3 regions of the Bradyrhizobium sp. 172 genome follow, and region 3 is predicted to be linked to each of the others. Evidence: predicted binding sites of a transcription regulator. Region 3 holds the regulator's gene; each other region holds the start of a gene.
The links. Region 3 encodes LexA, which represses DNA repair genes until DNA is damaged. Its sites were predicted from a motif close to TGTTCNNNNTGTGTTCNG; they were not measured.

Region 1 (3,370 bases), 100 kb from region 3:
GGTCGGGAAGTCCGGTCCCGGCACGATGTTGATGAGCTCGTCGATGGTGAGCGCGGGGTTGTCGATCAGCGCGACGCAGGCGTCGATGACCTCGCCGAGATTGTGCGGCGGGATGTTGGTCGCCATGCCGACCGCGATGCCGCCGGCGCCGTTGACGAGAAGGTTCGGGAACTTGGCTGGCAAGACCGACGGTTCGGTCTCGTTGTTGTCGTAGTTCGGCTGGAAGTCGACCGTGTCCTTGTCGATGTCGGCCAGCAGAGCCAGCGCCGCCTTCGTCAATCGGGCTTCGGTATAACGATAGGCAGCCGGGGGATCGCCGTCGACCGAGCCGAAATTGCCCTGGCCGTCGATCAGCGGCACGCGCATGGAGAAGTCCTGCGCCATCCGGACCATGGCGTCGTAGATCGACTGGTCGCCATGCGGATGATATTTACCGATGACGTCACCGACCACGCGGGCGGACTTGACGTACTTCTTGTCCGGCGTGTGCCCCTGCTCGTTCATCGAGTACAGGATGCGGCGATGCACCGGCTTCAGGCCATCGCGGGCGTCAGGCAGCGCCCGCGCCACGATCACGCTCATGGCGTAGTCGAGATAGGACTTCTTCATCTCCTCGAAGATGGAGACGGGGCGAATATCCGAGGGTTGCGCCGGCTGGTCGCCGGGCTTGTCGTCGTCGTCAGCCAAGGGGAAATCCGGTGAGGTTTTATCTGGGAATCATATAGCGCATCGAGCCTCTGATAACCACCCTCGCGGCGTTCTGGGAAGCGCTTTTTCCGCCTATTTTTCCAACAACTTAAGCCCTTGCGAGCGGTGTCTCGGACAGCACTCGCATCGGCCTTGCAAAATCGCCGCTCACGCGTGGAAAACCGCGCGGTGAGCTTGCCGCGTCGGCGCGTTTGCCAAGCCGCAATCCGAGCTCACCCCAAACATGAAGCGGGCCCGGAAATGCCGAGCCCGTCCTGTCGATTAGTGGGATGTTCTGACATGAGATGAGAAGCGCCGCCCATCCGGCCGGGCGTCCGCATCAGGCGCCGCGTTCTTGGAGCGGAATCGCTCAGAACGGGATATCGTCGTCCATGTCGCTGTTGCGGCCACCGCCGCCGGCGGCAACAGGGCGCCGCGGCGTGCTGCTGACCGGACCGGAGGAGCCGAAATCGCCGCCCGGCTCGTCGCCGAAGCTGCCGCCTCCGCCACCGCCGCTACGACCGTCCAGCATCGTCAAGGTCGAGTTGAACCCCTGCAGCACGACTTCGGTCGAGTACTTTTCGACACCGCTCTGGTCGGTCCATTTGCGGGTCTGGAGCGCACCCTCGACGTAAATCTTGGCGCCCTTCTTCAGATACTGTTCGGCGACCTTGCAGAGCCCTTCATTGAAGATCACGACGCGGTGCCACTCGGTCTTTTCCTTGCGCTCGCCAGTCGCCTTGTCGCGCCACGTCTCCGAAGTCGCGACGCTCAGATTGGCGATCGGCCGCCCGTCCTGGGTGCGGCGGATTTCAGGATCCTTGCCGAGATTTCCAACCAGAATGACCTTGTTGACGCTTCCCGCCATCTCCGCTCTCCGCTCCGAATGCCACTGAATTCAAGAAGGCCGGTCCGCTCCCGCGTTCCGCCGTGCCTGTTGAGGCGACCCTATACGCTCGCCGAACACTTGCGGACGACGATCAGGCCGTCACCCTTCCGGTTATCCCCACATATAGCATCGACCTCCGGTTCGTTCCAGATTTGTTCTTGGCGAAGACAGATCTGAAGGCGTGGGATCGATCGGCCACATGTGTTGCGGAAAGGCACACGTCGATTGGAACCTTTGTAGGTTCCCAAAAATGGAAGAAAGAACTTAACATTCAGCAAGTTATGGGTACTCGCACTGCCCCGGTCTTGTTGCATTTGGGAGACGGACTCTGCCGCTCCGTAGAGCTACGGTTGCCTCGGACTTAGTTCATATGGGCCCTCGCGCCTGATCAGCCGCTTCGGGGAAATAAGAAGCGGACGAAACCTGGGGAGACTGGCAATGAATAAGCTTCTTATTTGTGCAATCGGTGCAGTGGCGATGGGCTTGTCGGCTCCCGCAAGCGCGGCGGACATGGCCGCGCGTCCCTACACCAAAGCCCCGCCGCCGGCGGTTGCCGCCATCTACGACTGGAGCGGCTTCTACATCGGCATCAACGGCGGCGGTGGCTCCAGCCACAAGTGCTGGGACTTCGTCACGCCCGCGACCGGCGTTCTCGTCGGCGAAGGCTGTCACAATGCAACAGGGGGCACCGTCGGCGGCCAGATCGGCTATCGCTGGCAGTCCGCCAATTGGGTGTTCGGTCTGGAAGGCCAGGGCAACTGGGCTGACTTCCGGGGCGACAACGTGAGCACCCTCTTCCCTGGTACCGCTTTGGTGACGGGTGATCGCAACCGTTCCCGCATCGACGCTTTCGGTCTCATCACCGGTCAGGTCGGTTACGCCTGGAACAACGTGCTGCTTTACGTGAAGGGCGGCGCCGCCGTCGTCGGTGACAAGTACGACATCTACGCTGCTGCGGGTACGCCCGGCGCGGGCGCGCTGCTGGCTTCGGCCCGGGAGACTCGCTGGGGTGGCACGGTCGGGGCCGGTCTGGAATTCGGCTTCGCCCCGAACTGGTCGCTGGGCTTTGAGTACGACCACATCTTCCTTGGCGATCGCACGATCGGCTTCACAACGCCCGCGGGTGCGGTATTCGGCAGCGACCGGATTCGCCAGGACGTAGACATGGGCCTGGTGCGCTTGAACTATCGCTGGGGCGGTCCGGCCATCGCAAGGTACTGATCGCGCTGGACATATCGCACTTCGAAGGCCGGCCTTGCGCCGGCCTTTTGCTGTGCAGTTCTCCAATATTAATCGGTCAATAACCGTTCCGTTTTCCGACCGTTGTTGCTTTTGAGTGACACAACTTGCGGCTTCACTGGTGTAAGTACGGCATCAGTTGGGCAAGTGAGTCCGATGCCCTCCCTATCGTGGAAGGCACAATCAGAAACTGGGACTGGGATTAGTTGAAAATGAAAAAGGTTTTGTTGGCTTCGGCCTGTTTGTTCGCTCTCGCCGCCCCGGCTTCGGCCGCTGATCTCGCGGCGCGCCCCTACACCAAGGCCCCGGTGGCCATGGCTTCGGTCTACAACTGGACCGGCTTCTACCTCGGTATCGTCGGTGGCGGCGCTTGGGAAAATTCCTCGACCGACCCGAAGATGAAGGGCGGCTTCGTCGGCGGTACTGCCGGCTACAACTGGCAGACCGGCAATGTCGTGCTCGGCGTCGAGGCCGATGGTTCCTGGGCTGATGTCAGCGCGTCGGTCACCGGCCCCGTTGCCGTCCCCGGCTTCGGCCTCGTCAGCACCACCCTCA
Region 2 (3,370 bases), 850 kb from region 3:
CATCCAGTCCGGACTGACCTCGCTGATCGCCGCGGGCATCGCCAGCTTTCCCGCAGGGAACGCGCTGGACTTCCTGGCGCACTGGATGGTGTCGTGGCTGATCGCATGGGCGGCGATGCTGCCGATAGTGCTGCTCGCAGCGCCGGCGATCCGCGCCTTCTCGCTGCGGCTGACGCAGGAGGAGGGCGGTTCGCAAACCGGTCGGCCGGCATGAAAATCGGAATGAAAAAACCCCGCTTGGGAGAACCAAGCGGGGAGAAGGTTATTGGAGGCTGAGGTGCTGGGCTGCAACACCATAGCCGGATGACCCTAGCCGGCTCAGCTTACGACAGCCTGACAAGGCTCGACGGTGGCAGCGAAAGCCGGAGCGCGGGGGCCGCAGACTGGCCCCGCACCGGTCCCAATTTCGACATCCGTTCGCACAACTCAGGACACAACCGCAGGCGAGATTTCGCGGCGACGGTGCTGCCATGGGGGAAACGTGGCGTGCCGGCAACGGGGTGGCATCATGGACAACGTAGAGCGGTCATTCGCCGCCGCGACGGCGGCTGGCTTCGTCGTGCTGGTGATCGGCATCGGGTTGCTGGTTCTGCTGTAGGCGCTGTTGGAGCGGGAGATGGCTCCGAGGGTGGAAAGGCCCGTGCGCGCCTTTCAAAAACGCGAAAACAATCCCATGCACAGTAGCGTGCCTACAAATTTCCCCGCTCAATCAATGGCTTATTGGTAGTATTTAGATACCACATTTCCTCGGACTCGCCTTCCACGGCCACTCCGAATCCCGATTCGCGTGCCGAGTCCCTGAGATCAACGGGCGGCCGCTCCGGCACCGTCTCCAGCGCGGTCCCAGCGGCCTAATGAACCTTGATCGCGCCCAGCGGCAAACGGAGTTCGGCGGCACGCTCTTCGCGGTCTTTCTTGCGGAACTCGTTTTCCTTGCGCTCGAACTTGCTCAGCTCCTCCCGCACCGCCTCCAGCAGCGGAGTGCGCCGGGTCGTATCGTGATGCGTGTTGTCCGTCATGACTGAAGTCCCCTCAGTTGCGGTCCCATCCAAGAGTCCATCCAGGAGAAGGCCGCAGACCGCGAAAGGTTCGGTGCCGCAGGATGACGGAATTCTGACGGTGTGCGGGTCATCCGTCTTTGATGCGCGTCAGCCAGAGCGTGCAAATTCCCAAAAGAACATATTGCGAACCTAGAACAAATAGGGTACATTGTTTTTATCGCCGCGCCGCCTCGCCAATCGTTTGTCCCTCACGCGAATCCTCGTCATAAGGAGCACGACCCGATGTCCACCACTGCCCTGCGTATCGTCGAAGGATCCTCCATGGACAAGAGTAAAGCTCTCGCCGCCGCGCTCTCCCAGATCGAGCGTCAGTTCGGCAAGGGCTCGGTGATGAAGCTCGGCAAGAACGACCGTTCGATGGATGTCGAGGCGGTCTCTTCGGGCTCGTTGGGGCTCGATATCGCGCTCGGGATCGGCGGCCTGCCGAAGGGGCGCGTCGTGGAGATCTACGGGCCGGAATCCTCGGGCAAGACCACGCTGGCGCTGCACACGGTGGCGGAAGGGCAGAAGAAGGGCGGCATCTGCGCCTTCATCGACGCCGAGCACGCGCTCGACCCGGTCTATGCGCGCAAGCTGGGCGTCAATATCGACGAGCTCCTGATCTCCCAGCCGGACACCGGCGAGCAGGCGCTGGAAATCTGCGACACGCTGGTGCGCTCCGGCGCGGTCGACGTGCTGGTGATCGATTCGGTCGCGGCGCTGGTGCCGAAGGCCGAGCTCGAGGGCGAGATGGGCGATGCGCTGCCGGGTCTGCAGGCGCGTCTGATGAGCCAGGCGCTGCGCAAGCTGACGGCGTCCATCAACAAGTCCAATACCATGGTGATCTTCATCAACCAGATCCGCATGAAGATCGGCGTGATGTACGGCTCGCCGGAGACCACCACCGGCGGCAACGCGCTGAAATTCTATGCTTCCGTCCGCCTCGACATCCGCCGCATCGGCGCGATCAAGGAGCGTGACGAAGTGGTCGGCAACACCACGCGCGTCAAGGTCGTCAAGAACAAGCTGGCGCCGCCGTTCAAGCAGGTCGAGTTCGACATCATGTACGGCGAGGGCGTCTCCAAGATGGGCGAGATCCTCGATCTCGGCGTCAAGGCCGGCATCGTCGAAAAATCCGGCGCATGGTTCTCCTACGACAGCCAGCGTCTTGGCCAGGGCCGCGAGAATTCGAAAGCGTTCCTGAAGGCCAACCCCGACATCACCGCCAAGATCGAGACCTCGATCCGCCAGAACTCCGGCCTGATCGCCGAGCAGATTCTCGCCGGCAGCCCCGAGCGTGACGCCGACGGCGAGGAGCCGGCGGACGAGTAAGCTTCAGCAGTAAAGTTTTTCGCGAGGAGCGGGCGCTGAGGACGTTGAGTTGCCGACGTCTTCGGCGCCTGTTTCGTTTGGCGTGGGGGCACCGGGTGGTGCGATGAAGCGTCTGATCTTGACCAGTTCGTCCGGAGGCCAGCTCGCACGATCCGGGTTGGCGGAGCTTGTCATCTCATCCTCGTTTCACTTTGAGTGGGGACCGCTGCCCTCACCCGAGAAGCTCGCAGCCTATTTCGCGGCGCGTTCGGCGAATCTCGGGCCGGGTGATCATTGGTCCGATTGGGGCATCCGCTGGCCCAAGGGTATCAAGGACCGCAAAGACTTGTCCCTGGCAGACTTCTGCGAGCGATATGACGTGGTTGAACTTTGGTTCGACCCAGCTCCCCGGGATCAATTGCAGCTCGTCTGCCTGCTGGACCACCTCAGCTCCTGCTCCTCGCTGGTGCCAAAGCTTCGACTTCGACTTGTGTCATCCGAGCTGACGACAGCACACGGCGAGGATCTCGCTGCGTCCGAGCCGCACATCCATGTCGTGCCTGTTAGGGCCCAGGAGTTCGAGACTGCCCGGTTGGCGTGGTCGGCCTACCGTGCGATGACCCCTGAGGCGTGCGTCGATCTCCTTCACCAGGATCTCAGTGCATTGCTGATGCTGCGCCCGGCCTTGCTAGGTCTCTTGGCAGAACTGCCGTCGCCTTTCACGGGTCTCGGTGCGACCGAGATGCGATTTCTGGAGCTCCTTGCCAGAGGGTTTGCAAACACGAATGCGTTGTTTCACCTGCGCTCGCAACGGCGCACATATGTGTTCGGAGAATTTGAGTTGGGTTCGTTGCTCGAGGGGCTCGCGCTCGGCCCCAAGCCCGTAGTGGCCGGGTTGGGCGACGAACTGCGCACGATCGATCGCGAAAATTTAAGAGCTCGGCACGAGGTCTATCTCCGCAGCCGGTTGTCGTTGACCGAGTTCGGCAGGGCCGTCCTGGCCCATCAGGAAGATTTCA
Region 3 (3,370 bases):
TCGCTTCCATGACCACTCTCCTGCCGATCTGTGACCTCCTTCGGATCATGCCGCGACGCGCTTGATCCTGCCTTCCGGAACAATGTGAAGGGGCGGGATGACTGTGCCTGCTCAGCCGCTTTTGCCTCTGCGCCTGCGCTCGGCTAGAAGACGTGCGGAACATTCGCCCGAACGTGCCGAGCAGGAGTTTTCGCCGTGGCCTTGATGCCGGTTTCTGACGCGCTTGCCGCGGTGCTGGCGGGTGCAGAGCCGCTGCCGGAAGAAATGATTTCCCTCGACGAGGCCTACCATCGCGTGCTCGCGCGTGACGTCGTGGCGCGGCGCACGCAGCCGCCGCAAGCGATGTCGGCGATGGACGGCTACGCGGTGCGCGCGGCCGACGCCGCGACGATCGATTCGGAGCTCACCGTCATCGGCGAAGTCGCAGCGGGCCGACCGTTCGAGGGGACGGTCGGAGCCGGCGAGGCCGTGCGGATCTTCACCGGCGGCGTCATTCCCTTTGGCGCGGACGCCGTCGTGATCCAGGAGGACACGGTCGCCGCCGGCAAGCGCATCACGATCAAGGAAGCCGCGATCGCCGGCCGGCACATCCGCCCCGCCGGCGTCGATTTCCGCGAGGGCGACGTGCTCCTGCGCAAGGGAAGCCGTCTGACCGAGCGAGACCTCGCGCTCGCCGCCGGGATGAATCATCCGCACCTTGCCGTTGTCAGGCGTCCGAAGGTCGCGATTCTCGCCACCGGCGACGAGCTGGTGATGCCGGGCACCACGCCCGGCCACGGCCAGATCGTCTATTCCAACGGCTACGCCCTGCACGCGCTCGCCCGCAGCGAGGGCGCCGAGACCATCGACCTCGGTATTGCCGCCGACACGCTCGAGGCCACCACCGCCGGCATCCGCCGCGCCCGCGAGAGCGGCGCCGACGTCCTGATCACGACCGGCGGCGCATCGGTCGGCGACCACGATCTGGTCCAGCAGGCACTGCGGGACGAAGGCATCGCGATGGCGTTCTGGAAGATCGCGATGCGGCCAGGCAAGCCGATGATGCACGGGCGACTCGGCGCAATGGGTGTGATCGGCCTGCCGGGCAATCCCGTATCGTCCTACGTGTGCGCTTTCCTGTTCATGGTGCCGCTGATTCGCGCCCTGTCGGGCCGTTCAGTGATTCACCATCGCCGTGAACGCGCCGTGCTCGGCCGCGACGTCGGCGCCAACGACCAGCGCGAGGACTATCTGCGCGCGCATCTTGAGGAGCGTGACGATGGCACACGCGTCGTTGTTCCCGTCAATCATCAGGACTCTTCGCTGCTTGCGAATCTCGCTGCAGCACAGGTACTTCTCGTCCGCGCACCATTCGCGCCGAAGGCCGAAGCCGGCACGGCTTGCGAAGTGTTGCGGCTCCCCGTCTGAGCGCCCCCGCAACGCGCGTTCCGCGCACTTTGCTCTGTTCACGGTAAATTAAGCAGTTGCGGAACATGTATCGAACATATAGTGTCTGTTCATGATTTGTTTCGAGCATGCAGCGGCTTATGGCCGAATTCAGCGTCTCGGAATCGGACGACATCAACCGGGGGACTTTGGTCGAGATGTTAACGCGCAAACAATACGAGCTTCTGCGGTTCATCAGTGAACGTCTGAAGGAAAGCGGCGTGCCGCCCTCCTTCGACGAGATGAAGGATGCGCTCGATCTGCGCTCGAAGTCGGGCATCCATCGCCTGATCACGGCGCTCGAGGAGCGTGGCTTCATCCGACGCCTGCCCAACCGCGCCCGTGCGATTGAAGTCATCAAGCTGCCGGAGCTCCAGGCAGCCGCTGGCAGCCGCCGCGGCTTCACGCCGAGCGTCATCGAGGGCAATCTCGGCAAGGTGCGTGCGAGCGCGAGCCTGCCCGCTGACGAGGGCGAACGTCCCGTCGCGGTGCCGGTGATGGGCCGCATCGCGGCCGGCACGCCGATCGAGGCGTTGCAGACCCGCAGCCATACTATCAGCGTACCGCCTGACATGCTCGGCTCGGGCGAGCATTACGCGCTGGAAGTGCGCGGCGACTCGATGGTCGAAGCCGGCATTCTCGACGGCGACATGGCCCTGATCCAGCGCAACGAGAGCGCCGATACCGGCGACATCGTGGTGGCGCTGATCGACGACGAGGAAGCGACGCTGAAGCGCTTCCGCCGTCGCGGCGCCTCGATCGCGCTCGAGCCCGCCAACGCGGCCTATGAGGTCCGCATCCTGCCGCCCAACCGGGTGAAGATTCAGGGCAAGCTGATCGGGCTTTACCGGAAGTACTGATACCGGGAGTCCTTTCTATCGGCAGTACTTCATATCGGAAGCACTTCATGCCGGAGGTGCTTGGCGCCTCGCGCGCTTCCGATCGGCATCGCCGGTCAGAGATTGGAGCGGATCATCGTCCGCTCCGGCTGGATAGCCTTTCTGGTTCTGCACAGACTATCCGGCCCCTCCTCCAACGCTGGCTCCTCGCCACGCCGACGAAGCAGCACCGCTTCAAGCAGCACCGCTTCGCGGCTCGGTTGTTCGAGGAAACAGCGACCAGCGGTCAAGTTCGGCCGTTGCAGCCAAGTTGGCAATGTTCGCGTACGCGCCTCCCGAATGCATCGCGGCGAGCTTTGTTCCTATTGAATTCGGGAAAGATAATGTGATCGCGGCTTGCGGAAGCCAGCCGCAGATTTGCCCACAACCAAGCACAGCGTTCGTGCTTCCACTCTGATAGAGGCCTGCGCCTCGATAAGAGACGCGGGTTGCTATCCCAGCATGAGGAGCACCCGATGTGTGACTACAGCCTACATGCCGTCGCGTCGCGCCCCGCCGAAGTCGGCGAGACGATCGTCACGACAAGCTTCCGCGGCACCTCGACGCGCGGCTTCGCCTCTGCAGCCGATCCGTCCGTCGCCGTCTGCCTGCTGCCGGGGACGGAGCTCGCCTTCGCCGACGACGTCCGCTACGACAATCGCTGGATCTGGACGCGCACCATCAATTCCCGCGTCGGCAAGTTCGGCAAGATCGATCCGCACGTTCCCGACCGCCATCATGATGCGATCGAATTCCCCGACGGCAAATACGTGCTGGTGACGCAGCTCGTCGAAGGCCAGCGCGCGACGGTGCTGCAACTGCCGGTGACTCAGTCGGTCACCGAGCGCGAGCACAAGGCGCAGATCACCGCCGACAGGCAGCCGACCGTCACGCACCTGCCGATCGGCTGACAGAGCCGCCCTCCGGCTACGAGGTCGGAGGTCAGGATTGAATCGCCATCGCCGGCCGTGGCCGGCGAGATGGTGTGGTTTGCGCCCCGCGAATCCGAACGGACGCACCGAACCACTGCGTTGCTCCGCACCATCAGATCAATCGTCGGCTTGCAG

Region 1: a site for LexA is predicted at 1,719-1,736, ahead of IVB07_RS18800 (single-stranded DNA-binding protein). Genes of this name have one in related genera too.
Region 2: a site for LexA is predicted at 1,192-1,209, ahead of recA (recombinase RecA). Genes of this name have one in related genera too.

Annotation. Positions count from the first base shown of each region.
Region 1 covers NZ_CP064701.1:3,890,776-3,894,145, reverse strand. The annotation lists gene gyrA (DNA gyrase subunit A) at 1-687, opposite strand, end outside; gene IVB07_RS18800 (single-stranded DNA-binding protein) at 1,058-1,555, opposite strand; gene IVB07_RS18795 (outer membrane beta-barrel protein) at 2,015-2,797, shown strand; gene IVB07_RS18790 (outer membrane protein) at 3,028-3,370, shown strand, end outside.
Region 2 covers NZ_CP064701.1:2,937,256-2,940,625, forward strand. The annotation lists gene IVB07_RS13950 (DUF2798 domain-containing protein) at 1-214, shown strand, start outside; gene IVB07_RS13955 (hypothetical protein) at 852-1,019, opposite strand; gene recA (recombinase RecA) at 1,284-2,372, shown strand; gene IVB07_RS13965 (hypothetical protein) at 2,476-3,370, shown strand, end outside.
Region 3 covers NZ_CP064701.1:3,787,671-3,791,040, reverse strand. The annotation lists gene glp (gephyrin-like molybdotransferase Glp) at 196-1,407, shown strand; gene lexA (transcriptional repressor LexA) at 1,584-2,285, shown strand; gene IVB07_RS18285 (hypothetical protein) at 2,780-3,214, shown strand; partial or broken gene IVB07_RS18280 (ComEC/Rec2 family competence protein) at 3,353-3,370, opposite strand, start outside.